DNA from 3 places in the Xenorhabdus littoralis genome. Region 2 is predicted to be linked to each of the others. Evidence: predicted binding sites of a transcription regulator. Region 2 holds the regulator's gene; each other region holds the start of a gene.
What was found. Region 2 encodes PhoB, which activates phosphate uptake and scavenging genes when phosphate is short. Its sites were predicted from a motif close to CTGTCATAAAACTGNCNNAT; they were not measured.

Region 1: pstS (phosphate ABC transporter substrate-binding protein PstS) is a predicted target of PhoB. The motif match lies at 1,436-1,455, and genes of this name have one in related genera.
Region 3: phoA (alkaline phosphatase) is a predicted target of PhoB. The motif match lies at 2,179-2,198, and genes of this name have one in related genera.

What each region holds. Positions count from the first base shown of each region.
Region 1 covers NZ_VCDP01000017.1:55,231-59,528, forward strand. The annotation lists gene ompR (osmolarity response regulator transcription factor OmpR) at 1-510, shown strand, start outside; gene FE394_RS05655 (ATP-binding protein) at 507-1,370, shown strand; gene pstS (phosphate ABC transporter substrate-binding protein PstS) at 1,590-2,630, shown strand; gene pstC (phosphate ABC transporter permease PstC) at 2,719-3,675, shown strand; gene pstA (phosphate ABC transporter permease PstA) at 3,681-4,298, shown strand, end outside.
Region 2 covers NZ_VCDP01000025.1:116,452-120,749, reverse strand. The annotation lists gene phoR (phosphate regulon sensor histidine kinase PhoR) at 1-1,154, opposite strand, end outside; gene phoB (phosphate regulon transcriptional regulator PhoB) at 1,195-1,884, opposite strand; gene sbcD (exonuclease subunit SbcD) at 2,158-3,375, shown strand; gene FE394_RS07590 (SbcC/MukB-like Walker B domain-containing protein) at 3,393-4,298, shown strand, end outside.
Region 3 covers NZ_VCDP01000099.1:2-4,299, forward strand. The annotation lists tRNA gene FE394_RS17255 (tRNA-Leu) at 66-152, shown strand; gene FE394_RS17260 (DUF1435 family protein) at 258-539, opposite strand; gene phoA (alkaline phosphatase) at 640-2,079, opposite strand; gene FE394_RS17270 (aldehyde dehydrogenase family protein) at 2,301-3,794, opposite strand; gene FE394_RS17275 (cupin domain-containing protein) at 3,810-4,190, opposite strand; gene FE394_RS17280 (NAD(P)/FAD-dependent oxidoreductase) at 4,271-4,298, opposite strand, start outside.

The DNA of each region.
Region 1 (4,298 bases), on a different contig from region 2:
AGAAGCCAGCATAACCCGATTCCGATCATTATGGTGTCCGCGAAAGGGGAAGAAGTCGATCGGATTGTAGGGCTTGAGATTGGGGCTGATGATTATCTCGCCAAGCCTTTTAACCCGCGTGAATTGCTGGCACGTATGCGGGCTGTCCTGCGTCGTAAGACTAATAAATTACCCGGGGCACAGACACCCGATAACGCGGTAATCAAGTTTGGAAAATTTAAACTTGATCTCGGTACACGTGAAATGTTCCATAAAGATGAATTATTACCTTTAACCAGTGGGGAGTTTTCCGTACTGAAAGCTCTGGTTTCCCACCCACGCGCTCCATTGTCGCGGGATAAGTTGATGAATTTAACCCGGGGCAGAGAATATGGCGCAATGGAGCGCTCCATTGATGTGCAGGTTTCTCGCCTGCGTCGCCTGATTGAAGAAGATCCGGCCCATCCCCGTTATATCCAGACCGTTTGGGGGTTAGGATACGTTTTTGTTCCTGATGGAAGCCAAGTATGAAAAGGCTGCTGTATTTGACTCTGGTGATAATGCTGGGCAGCTTGCTGGTCAGCTATTTGGTTGCCCGGCTGTTGATGAGGATGGAAACACTCTCATTCAATGTCTTGCTTCCTTATATTTTTATCGGGGTTTTTACGGCGGCATGGTCAGTATTTACGGCATTCTGGTGGTATCTCCATATCCAGAAACGATCACTGGAAGCACAGGAAAGTGAGCGTGCAGTATTAATAGCCGGAGTGAGTCATGACTTACGCACTCCGCTCACCCGTATTAGGCTGGCGATGGAAATGATGGGAGAAAAAGAGGATTTTCTCGCAGAATCCATCCATCGGGATATTGAGGAATGCAACGCCATTATCGATCAATTCATTGACTATCAGCGCGCAGGGCAGGATGTGCCGATGGTCTGTTGTGAGTTGAATGGGCTGCTTGAAGCCGTCATTGAGAAAGAGCAGCGCTGTACGGCGAATGTCGAAAATCACCTGTCTACCCAATCCATTTTCATTTTGGCCAATTCACTTTCCATTCAGCGTGTTTTGGCCAATATGTTCACTAATGCTCTGCGTTATGGCAATGGATGGATTCGGATCAGCAGTGGCTCAACCGAAAAATTCGGCTGGTTTCAGGTAGAAGATAACGGCACCGGCATGACGAAAGAAGAAGCTGCTATTCTGTTCCAGCCGTTTATGCAGCGAGAGCAGGCCCGCAATACTCACAATAATATTCACCATAATCATCGGGGCGTAGGACTGGGGTTGGCAATCATCAGTCGCATCATTGATATCCACGGAGGATATATTGAAGTGGGGGAAAGTGAAAAGCGGGGATTATCTATTCGCGCATATATTCCATTGAAATAAAAAATAAATGAATAAAAAATAAATCCCGCCTGAAAACAGTTGTTCATTGGTTCGTTGAAAAACACCTGTCATAAAAATGTCATAATTCATACATTTTCCTGTCATTGAATTCACCTATTTTCCTCTCTGATCCATTTCTTAACCTAAAAACCAAATTGTCGATGGACGATATCTGACACTTGTTTTTAATTAATGATGCGTATCCCAGCAGGAGGGAGTATGAAATTAATGCGTACCACCGTGGCGAGCATCATGGCTACCGCTTTTGCCATGACGTCCCTGTCTTCATTTGCCGCCATCAGCTTGACGGGGGCAGGTGCGACATTTCCTGCACCGGTATATACCCAGTGGGCGGATTCTTATCAAAAAGAAACCGGCAATAAAATCAATTATCAGGGTATCGGTTCTTCGGGTGGTGTGAAGCAAGTTAATGCCAATACTGTTGATTTTGGTGCATCTGATGCGCCGCTTTCCGATCAAAAATTAGCGCAAGATGGCCTGTTTCAGTTTCCTACCGTCATCGGCGGTATTGTGCTGGTCGTGAATATTTCCGGCATCAAATCCGGCCAGTTGATTCTGGATGGCAAAACCCTCGGTGATATCTATCTGGGGAATATTAAGAAATGGAATGACCCGGCGATTGTAAAACTGAACCCAGATCTCAAACTCCCTGATCAAAATATTGCCGTAGTACGGCGCGCCGACGGTTCAGGAACTTCCTACGTTTTCACCCGTTATCTGGCCAAAGTTAACCCTGAGTGGAAAGAAAAAGTGAGCGTGGGAACTACGGTCAAATGGCCAACCGGACTGGGTGGCAAAGGCAATGATGGTATTGCTGCATTTGTACAACGCCTGCCGGGTTCGATTGGCTACGTTGAATATGCTTATGCGAAGCAAAATGGCCTCGCTTACACCAAGCTGGTTTCAGCGGATGGTTCAGTCGTTGCCCCGACTGCTGAAAACTTTAGTGCAGCATCTAAAGGTGCGGACTGGAGCAGCAGTTTTGCTCAGGATCTGACAAACCAAAAAGGTGATAACGCTTGGCCAATCACCTCCACGACATTCATTCTCATTCACAAACAGCAGGCGAATGCCACAAATGGCACTGAAGTCCTGAAATTCTTTGATTGGGCTTACGACAAAGGCAAAAAACAGGCGAAAGATCTGGATTATGCCGTTCTACCGAAAGAAGTTGTCAGTCAGGTACGTGCAGCATGGAAGAGCAACATCAAAGATAGTAGTGGCAAACCGTTATATTGATGGCTGATGGCCTGCCAGCATTACAAATAAGTCACTGTCAAATATCCCCCTTCCGAGGGGGATATCATCCAAAATGAGAATTCAGCGTATGGCCGAACGTAAAACGGCATTGAAAGCACCAAGCAAAAATGGCGACATGATTTTCAGCGTTCTGGTTAGATTAGCCGCGCTGCTGACTTTATTCCTGCTCGGAGGCATTATCATTTCGCTGATAACTGCTTCTTGGCCAAGTATACGGGCATTTGGTTTTGCTTTTTTGTGGAACAAAGATTGGGATGCACCCGCAGGTCTGTTTGGCGCATTAGTGCCCATTTACGGCACACTGATGACATCATTAGTTGCCCTGATTATTGCGGTTCCGGTGAGTTTTGGCATTGCCTTGTTTCTGACGGAATTAGCACCGAACTGGTTGAAGCGTCCTTTGGGCATAGCTATTGAATTGTTGGCAGCGATCCCCAGTATCGTTTACGGCATGTGGGGTTTATTTATTTTTGCTCCCTTGTTTGCCACATATTTCCAGCAACCCGTTGGTGATGTGTTATCGAGCATACCCATTATAGGGGAACTGTTTTCCGGCCCCGCGTTTGGAATCGGCATACTGGCTGCGGGGATCATTCTCGCCATCATGGTTATTCCCTATATCGCTTCTGTCATGCGTGATGTGTTTGAGCAAACACCTGTCATGATGAAAGAGTCAGCCTATGGGATCGGTTGTACAACATGGGAAGTGATTTGGCATATTGTCCTGCCTTACACCAGGAACGGCGTGATTGGCGGCGTGATGTTGGGGCTTGGCCGGGCTTTGGGAGAAACGATGGCCGTAACCTTTATAATCGGTAACACCTACCAGCTTGACAGCTTGTCCCTGTACATGCCGGGGAACAGTATTACTTCTGCGCTGGCGAACGAATTTGCGGAGGCTGAATCTGGCCTGCATACCGCTGCATTGATGGAGTTGGGGCTGATCCTGTTTGTGATCACCTTTATTGTATTGGCATTGTCAAAATTGATGATTATGCGTCTGGCAAAAAATGAGGGGCGCTGAAAAAAATGACAATTACCAATAATCAACCGCCACATCTGGCTGGTGCAATCAATGAAGTGGACATGAAAAGCCGTCGTCGCATGCAGTCATGGCGACGCCAGAAAAACCGAATTGCGTTGATGCTGTCCATGGCAACCATGGCATTCGGTCTATTCTGGTTGAGCTGGATCTTATTCTCCACCGTCACCAAAGGCATTGATGGTATGTCACTGGCGCTGTTTACCGAAATGACGCCACCGCCCAACACAGAAGGCGGTGGATTGGCAAACGCCATTGTCGGTAGTGGCCTGCTTATCTTCTGGGCAACTGTATTCGGCACTCCACTGGGAATTATGGCGGGGGTCTATCTGGCGGAATACGGCCGTCGTTCGTGGTTGGCAGAAACCATCCGCTTTATTAACGATATTCTGCTCTCAGCACCTTCGATTGTTGTCGGGTTGTTTGTCTACACAGTGGTGGTGGCAAAAGTACAACATTTCTCTGGCTGGGCCGGCGTGATTGCACTGGCGCTGTTGCAGATCCCCATCGTTATCCGCACAACAGAGAACATGTTGAAACTGGTACCGGATAATCTGCGGGAAGCGGCTTATGCTCTGGGGACGCCGAAATGGAAAATGATTTCT
Region 2 (4,298 bases):
CCTGTTTGCCGCGAGCGGGCACGATCAACACGATAAAAACGTTCTGTCAGGCGTGGCAAATGCTCTATGCTAATTCCGCCGCCATTATCTTCCACTTTAAATAGCGCTCCCTGAGGGACACTGCGCCAACTAACCTCAATCCGTGTTTCTGCCGGAGTGTGATTAATCGCGTTATAAACAAGGTTCGACATGGCACTGCGCAATTGCTCTTCATTCCCGAAAACTCTCAATTTTTTATCAATATTAAATACAATGTCGTACTGGTTATGACCTAAAGCCACCGCTTCCTGCTGCAATAATTTTAATATCATTGGAACATCAACCACCTTATTCATATCCACTTGTGGCCCCACTTCAATTTTAGAAAGATGCAGCAGTTGCGTAACCAGACTATCCATTCGCCGGATTTGCTCTTGCATCGTACCGACCGCTTTCTGGTTGACCTTACTGTTCAGCTCCTGACCATCCATCATCTCCAGATAGCCTTGCAGTACAGTGAGTGGTGTCTTGAGTTCATGGCTGACATTGGCGAAAAAATCCCGGCGGGAATTTTCCAGCAATCGCTTTTGGGTAATATCACGAGCCACCATCAATAACTGCCTTTCTGAATAAGGCATGATCCGGAATTCCACCATATTGCCGTTGTTCAATTCGATGGTTAAAGGACGGGAAAAATCACTCGCGATGATATAGCGACTGAAATCGGGATAACGAAGTAAGTTGAAAATATGCTGCCCATTATCTTCCGGCCAGCGAAACCCCAGTAAATGCTGGGCCAGACGGTTGCACCAGAAAATATTGCCTTCCGTGGTCATCATCACGATGGCATCCGGCAGCGACTCTGCACCACTACGGAATCGCTTTATCAATAACGCAAGCTCACGACGTCGTTTGCGATTGCGCTGCTGCATTTGGTAAATACCATAAAAGATGGGTTCCCATCCACCTTGCCCCGCAGGGGGGAGCATACTGCGATCCAACCATAGCCAATCGGATAGTTTCAGCAAATTATAACCATGCCACACCAAAGCTAAAAATAGCGCAATAACCAGCAACCATGCTAAATAACCAACAAAAAGAGACAAAATGACCGCAGGAAAGCAGAAAAACACGAGTCCCAATACCAATTTTTTCCAAGATAAACGTTCAAGCACGCTATTTTCTCCGGCATGAAAACATTAGGAACGAGAACCATCAATGACGGGTAGAAAAGCGATATCCTGTACCACGAACAGTCTGCACCATTTTATCGTGCTCTCCGACTTCCAGAGCCTTGCGAAGACGCCTGATATGGACATCAACAGTACGATCTTCTACATAAACATTCGTTCCCCACACATAATTGAGTAACTGTTCGCGGCTATAGACCCGCTCCGGGTGTGTCATGAAAAAATGGAGGAGTTTGAATTCGGTTGGTCCCATTTCCACATCCTGCCCCTGACTGGAAACGCGATGAGATAATGGGTTCAGTATTAACCCTTCCATATCAATAATATCTTCCGCTTCCATAGGCGCAATACGACGCAGGACCGCTTTGACTCGTGCGATCAATTCATTGGGTGAAAAAGGCTTGGTGATATAATCATCCGCCCCGACATCAAGGCCACGCACCCGATCCTCTTCTTCTGCGCGAGCAGTCACCATAATGACAGGAATCGTCTTGGTATTATTATCGTGCTTCATTTGCTTAATAAGCTGAATTCCCGAACCACCGGGAATCATCCAGTCCAATAACACCAAATCAGGATAAGGCTCTGACAAACGCCTTATTGCTGTATCGTAATCTTCGGCTTCAACAGTCTGATAACCGTTTTGCTCCAGTACAAAACAAACCATTTCACGAATCGGCACTTCATCTTCAACTACCAAAATACGTTTAACCATGGTCAATCCTGTCAATATTATTGAAGTCAGAGAGATTTACTTTAGGTCATTATGAGTCAATTTTATGACAATTTTATGAAAACCCTTATCTCTCAATCAGCAAGCTGCAACCTGACTCGCAGAAAATGTATTACACCTTTGTCATATTTCATTTTGAATGCGAATCGTCTCGAAAATTCAATAATGGGAGCTGAATTACACAGGACATCCTTCACGCACCCATTATAATTAGCGCTTATAATGAGCGGACCACACCGGCAATGGCAGGAAAACATGCGAATCATTCATACATCCGACTGGCATCTTGGCCAGCACTTCTTTACCAAAAGCCGTGCCGCAGAGCATAAGCAATTTTTGCAGTGGCTTATTGCACAAATCATGCAGCATCAGGTTGATGCACTGATTATTGCCGGAGATATTTTTGATACAGGCGCTCCGCCCAGTTATGCCCGTGAGCTTTATAACCAATTCATCGTCGCCCTACAGCCTACAGGCTGCCAGCTTGTTATTCTTGGGGGTAACCATGATTCAGTTGCTACGCTCAATGAGTCAAAAGCCCTGCTCTCCTACCTGAATACAACAGTGATCGCCCATGCTGACACTGAAGAAATAGAGCAACAAATAAAAGTATTGAATAACCGGGACGGCAATGCGGGAGCAATTCTTTGCGCGATCCCTTACCTCCGTCCACGAGACATCATGACCAGTAAGGCGGGGCAATCAGGTATACAAAAACAGCACGCGCTACAGGATGCCATTACCGAATACTATCACCAGCTCCATCAACGAGCCTGCGCATTGCGAGAAAAAATGGGTCAGCCACTGCCGATTATTGCCACAGGGCACCTCACTACTGTGGGGGCTTCCACGACAGATTCCGTTCGAGATATTTACATTGGCACATTGGATGCTTTCCCCGCCCAAGCTTTCCCCCCGGCCGATTACATCGCACTGGGGCATATCCACCGACCACAAGTTATCGGTAAATCGGAGCATGTTCGTTACAGTGGCTCTCCTATTCCGCTGAGTTTTGATGAAGTGGGTCAGGAAAAAAGTGTCTGCTTAGTTGACTTCAGGGCTGACAAACTCGATTGCATCACGCTTTTGCCGATCCCTCGTTATCAGCCAATGCAGGTTATTCGTGGCGATTTGAAACAAATAGAAAAACAATTACAGGTTTTCAAGGATTATCAAGGAGAGCGTCCTGTCTGGTTGGATATTGAAGTGGCGACACAAGATTACCTACACGATATCCAAAAACGCATCCAAACCCTGAGTGAAGATCTGCCCGTTGAAATCATCCTGTTACGCCGCAGCAAAAGCGCCCGTCAATTGTCACTGGCTGAAAAAAATAAAGAAACCCTCACCGAATTGAGTGTAAATGAAGTCTTTGAGCGACGTTTGGCACTGGCTGAAATAGACGACACAACTCAGAAACAACGCCTGACCACCCTGTTTAAGCAAACGCTGGATGATATTTCTCAGCAATAACATGAAGAACCTATGCCATGAAAATTCTTAGCTTACGGCTGAAAAATATCAATTCTCTGAAAGGTGAATGGAAAATTGACTTTACGGCAGAACCTTTTGCCAGCAACGGGTTATTTGCCATCATTGGTTCAACTGGCGCAGGAAAAACGTCCTTGCTGGATGCCATTTGTCTCGCGCTGTATCATGAAACACCACGGCTCAAGACTATCTCCCTATCACAAAATGAGTTAATGACCCACCATACCGCTGAATGCCTTGCGGAAGTAGAGTTCGAAGTCAAAGGCGTCGTTTATCGGGCATTCTGGAGTCAGCGTCGCGCTCGTAACCAAGCCGATGGCAAGCTCCAACAGCCAAAAGGAGAGTTAGCGCTCAAAGAAGATGGAAAAATCTTAGCCGACAAGATCCCAGAGAAAAAAGAAAAAATCGCTGAAATAACAGGACTGGACTTTAGTCGCTTTACCAAATCCATGCTCTTGTCGCAGGGCGAGTTTGCTGCATTCCTGAATGCTCAGGATAAAGATCGGGCAGATCTACTGGAAGAGTTAACAGGCACAGAAATTTACGGCATTCTGTCCCAGGAAATTTATCAGCGCCATAAAGAGGCACAATCAGAGCTGAATATTCAACAGGCCAAAGCGTCTTCCATTGAATTACTCACACCAGAACAACAACAAGCGTACCAAAACCAGCAACAACAGCTTATTGCAGAAGAAACCCTGCTCAGCCAGCAAATTAAAGCATTACAAGTTGCCGAACAGTGGCTTTTCAGGCGCAATGAACTTCAGCAATCGCAGGTAAACAATACCTCTCTTTTGCAGCAATCTGCGCTTGCAATTCAAGAGGCACAACCTCAATTACAACAACTGGCAGCCAGTGAACCGGCAGAAAAAATCCGTCCATTGTGGGAAACACAAAATCGCAGC
Region 3 (4,298 bases), on a different contig from region 2:
AGTCCCCCCCTTCGCACCAAATCAGATAACTATCGGTTGAACAAATTGGATAAATGGCAGTACCTGCGAGGGTGGCGGAATTGGTAGACGCGCTAGCTTCAGGTGTTAGTGTCCTTATGGACGTGGGGGTTCAAGTCCCCCCCTTCGCACCACTGTTTCATTATCCTTATCCTTCAGTTTCCTTTCCTTCAGTTCTGTTTCCTTAATTTTCCTTGTTTAATCCTCTTTACTGAGCATTGGCTAAGCATTCATTTGCTTTAAAAATATCCCAGATAACGGAAGCTGCCAAACAAGCTGCACATAACGGCAATACCGGCAGGGAACAACAAGAAATGACGTGCATTGCGATGTAACAGTAATACAAGCGTCAGAAGCAGAGCGACCTGAATACTGATTTTAAACTGTTCGACTCCTGCTCCCGCAAGGGCTAATACTGACACAACTAACGCAGAGACGATCAGGCTGGATAACAGTATTCCCCAGAATCCCGTCATGCTTTGCCAAAAGATCAGCTTTAAGCTCCGCTTTGCACTAATCATAATAAAATCTACTCATAATAAACCCCACATCAAATGATAATGATTATCAATATCAAGTATAGTGGCAATTTAATCATACGCAGAAAATAAATGACAGAAATTATTGTTTCAAATTCATCGCATCACGTATGGTAAAGAACAGATCCGTTTGATCAGTCAAACCCACAACATTGGCAGCATGTGGGCCATAAGCGGCAACACGTAACTGTGTCCCGGTGTGCTCTTGACTGTCTCCTTCTGAATTACCGTAGTTTACTGTCATGACTGCCCCATCTTTAGTAATCAGCGAGCGGGTTAAACCGGGTGATTTAACATCCGGCTCAATAATCTGGCTGGAATGAGCATGATCAGCCGTAACAATCACTAAAGTATCTCCATGCTCTTTCGCAAATTTAAGACCAACTTGTACGGCCTTATCTAAAGCGACAGTTTCACCAATTTGCGCACAAGGATTCGCATTATGATCCTGTTTATCAATCGAAGCGCTTTCTACTTGCAGGAAAAAACCATTTTTATTTTCTTTGAGTAAATCAATGGCCTTTTCTGTCATCTGTGCCAAAGTCGGTGCGTTGGGATCTAATTTTGAATTCACTTCGCACTTCACGGGTTTCTCATTGATATTTCCGTGATAAACCGCTTTTGGTCCTTCCCATGCCACATCCATATTTCCACCATGGAACAAACCTAACAAAGGACTTTGCTGATCAACGCTTTTAATAGCCACCAGCGATTTTTCATCGGTTACCCATTGATAACCTTGTTCCAGTGCCTGCTGCTGCAATGTTTTTCCTTTATTAATTCCCATTACCGATTGTTGGGTAAATGATTTTGATCCTCCCCCTAAAGTCACATCAGCGCGAGCGACCAGTAATTGCTCCGTAATAGAGCCTTTACCACCATTTTCTAAGGCATCGCCCGAACATTTCTTCGACGTTTCTTCCGGGCCGTAGCATTTACGATTCATGATATGGGCATATAAAGCCGCTGGAGTTGCATCCTGAATTTCAGACGTAGTAACGTTCCCCGTTGCTTTACCGTTCTTTTTAGCCAGTTCTAAAAGAGATTGATGAGCGTTGCCAAAAACATCAATACCTAACGCCCCATTGTAGGTTTTTACGCCTGTAGCCCAAGCCGTGGCAGAAGCCGCTGAATCGGTAACATAGTTGGGTTTTTGCGTTTTTTTATCCAGCGAATAGTGGGTATATTGCCCGGTAAATGGCAAGGCATCGATTCCTTGCAAAGATCCGCCTGCCCCTTCGGCGTAATTACGGGCAATGGTAATCTCAGAGTCCCCCATACCATCGCCGATAAACAGAATCACATTCTTCGCTTTGTGACTGCCCAAGGCGGCTTTAAGTGCCTCTGTTTGATCCTGCTTCAAACGACGGGCACCACCAAATTCGGTAATATTGCCTTGTGCTGTACGCTGTTGTGCCATAATGTGATTTGACTCGCTGGCAGCCCATGCAGGAACAGTCATTCCTGATATCAGTGCAGAAACCACAATAGCAAGCAGCTTTTTTTCATAATTACGCGACATAGGGTTTTCCTTGCAATCAGACCGGATAAATAGAATTAACAATTATCATCTTGAGTTGCTTGGATAATAGATATGTCACATGACAGTTATTTGAACCAGTGACGACATTCTTATGACAAGACATGTTTTTGCAAAGAAACAATAAAGCAGAACGCTACAGCAGCCAAAGACCGTGCAACGCTCCATCAATAGCGCTTTGCCTATACAGCGACTCTATTTCATCAATAACGCATCATGACTGATTTCAGTTCTGTATAGTGTTCAATGAATGCACTACCAAACTCGCGGCCAATTCCTGAAGATTTCATACCACCGAATGGAACCGAGGGATCTAATAATGTATGCATGTTGATCCATAAAATACCCGCGTCAATACGAGGGATCATACGCATCGCTTTGCTCAAATCATTAGTCCACAAACTGGCAGATAAACCAAATGGCGTATCATTCATCATGCCAATTAACTCTTCCTCATCGTCGTAACTGAGGAAAGCGCCAATCGGCCCGAATGTCTCTTCTTTCATTAACGTGTCTTCGGTACTCTTTGCCCTGACTATCGTTGGAGCGACAAAATATCCCGGCCCTTCCAGTGCATGGCCTCCGTAGACAATTTCACAACCTTCTTGGCGCGCTTTCTCAAACAAAGAGAGGATTTTTTCGTAATGCTCCCTGTTTGCCAATGGCCCCATCTCGGTTGATTCATCAAGAGGAGAGCCTATTTTCATTGCGGACAAACGCTCAGAGAGTAATTCCAGAACCGCTTCTATATGAACTGATGGAATATAGAAACGTTCCGCAGCTGCACAAATTTGTCCCTGATACACATATCCCGCTTCCAATATGCCATCGACAATTCTTTCAACGGTCATATCAGCCAGGAAAGCGGCTGCGTTTTTTCCGCCAAGCTCTAATGTCGTGCGCTTCAACCCCTGTCCCAAAGCCAACTTCCCAACGCTTATTCCCGTTGGAACAGATCCTGTGAAAGTGACTTTGGCACATTGAGGATGGCCAATCAGGGATGATCCAAGACGAGCGCCTGAACCATTGATGATATTGATAACACCATCTGGGATACCTGCCTCTTTTGCCAGTTCAGCAACACGAAGTAGGGTTAAAGGGGTATATTCGCTGGGCTTGAGCACTATCGTACAACCACTGGCAAGTGCTGCACCCAATTTCCAGATAGCAATCATGATGGAGAAATTCCACGGAATAATTCCGACAACAACTCCTATGGGTTCGCGACGGGTAAAGGCGGTATATTTCTCCCCTTTAAACGATGGCAATGAAACATTCAGTGTTTCACCACTGATTTTGCTCGACCATCCTGCAAAATAACGCAGATAATCGGCGGATGCTCCCACATCCAACATGCGGGATAATTGGATGGGTTTACCGGAACATAAACTTTCCAGTTGGGCCAACTCTTCGCCATTTTTTTGCAGCAAATCAGCCAGTCGGTTCAGACAATTTCCCCGTTCCAGAGGAGACGTTTGTGCCCATACACCGTGAAAAGCGTCTGATGCCGCCTGCATTGCCTGATTAATTTCTGCCTCTACTCCTTGATTAACCGTAGCGATTGTTTCACCAGAAGCAGGATTAACGATAGAGAAAGTTTCATTTCCCTGACCAAGAACAGAGACTCCATTTATATAATGACCGTGAGTACGTTGCAGAAAAGCCGTAACGGACTCCAGCAAATTAATTTCACTCATCATATCTTCCTCTGTCTAGCCGGGCATTTGCCCATTTATACAAGCCATATAATGTTTGACGAAACGCTCACTCGTAATGTCCCACAATACTTCAGTCCCTTTTGCTGCAAACCACGAATCACCTTTATGATATTCAATCGTCACGCCTGTTTTGACATCAGTCAATTTCACGGAACCTTCATGAACTGTTGCCATTTCGTCAAAGGGATAAGTCATTTTGAATTTACCTTTAGTACAGGCAAAAATACCGCAGGTCAGATTATCCGTTGGCTCTCCGTGGATCATGGCTCCACTCGCCTGTGGATCACCTTCCACCACAGTAGAACCAAGATTGGTGACACTGCCGATTGGCATTAATTCAGGAAGTGCTTTATCTAACATTAATGGTTTTATCATGACTTTTACCTTTCAGTATTTACCGTTCAAACAATACCGTTCAAAAATGAAGAAAAGAAAAACACGAAACAAAGATAAAATTACAGACGCCCCGCCCAATAACCTGAA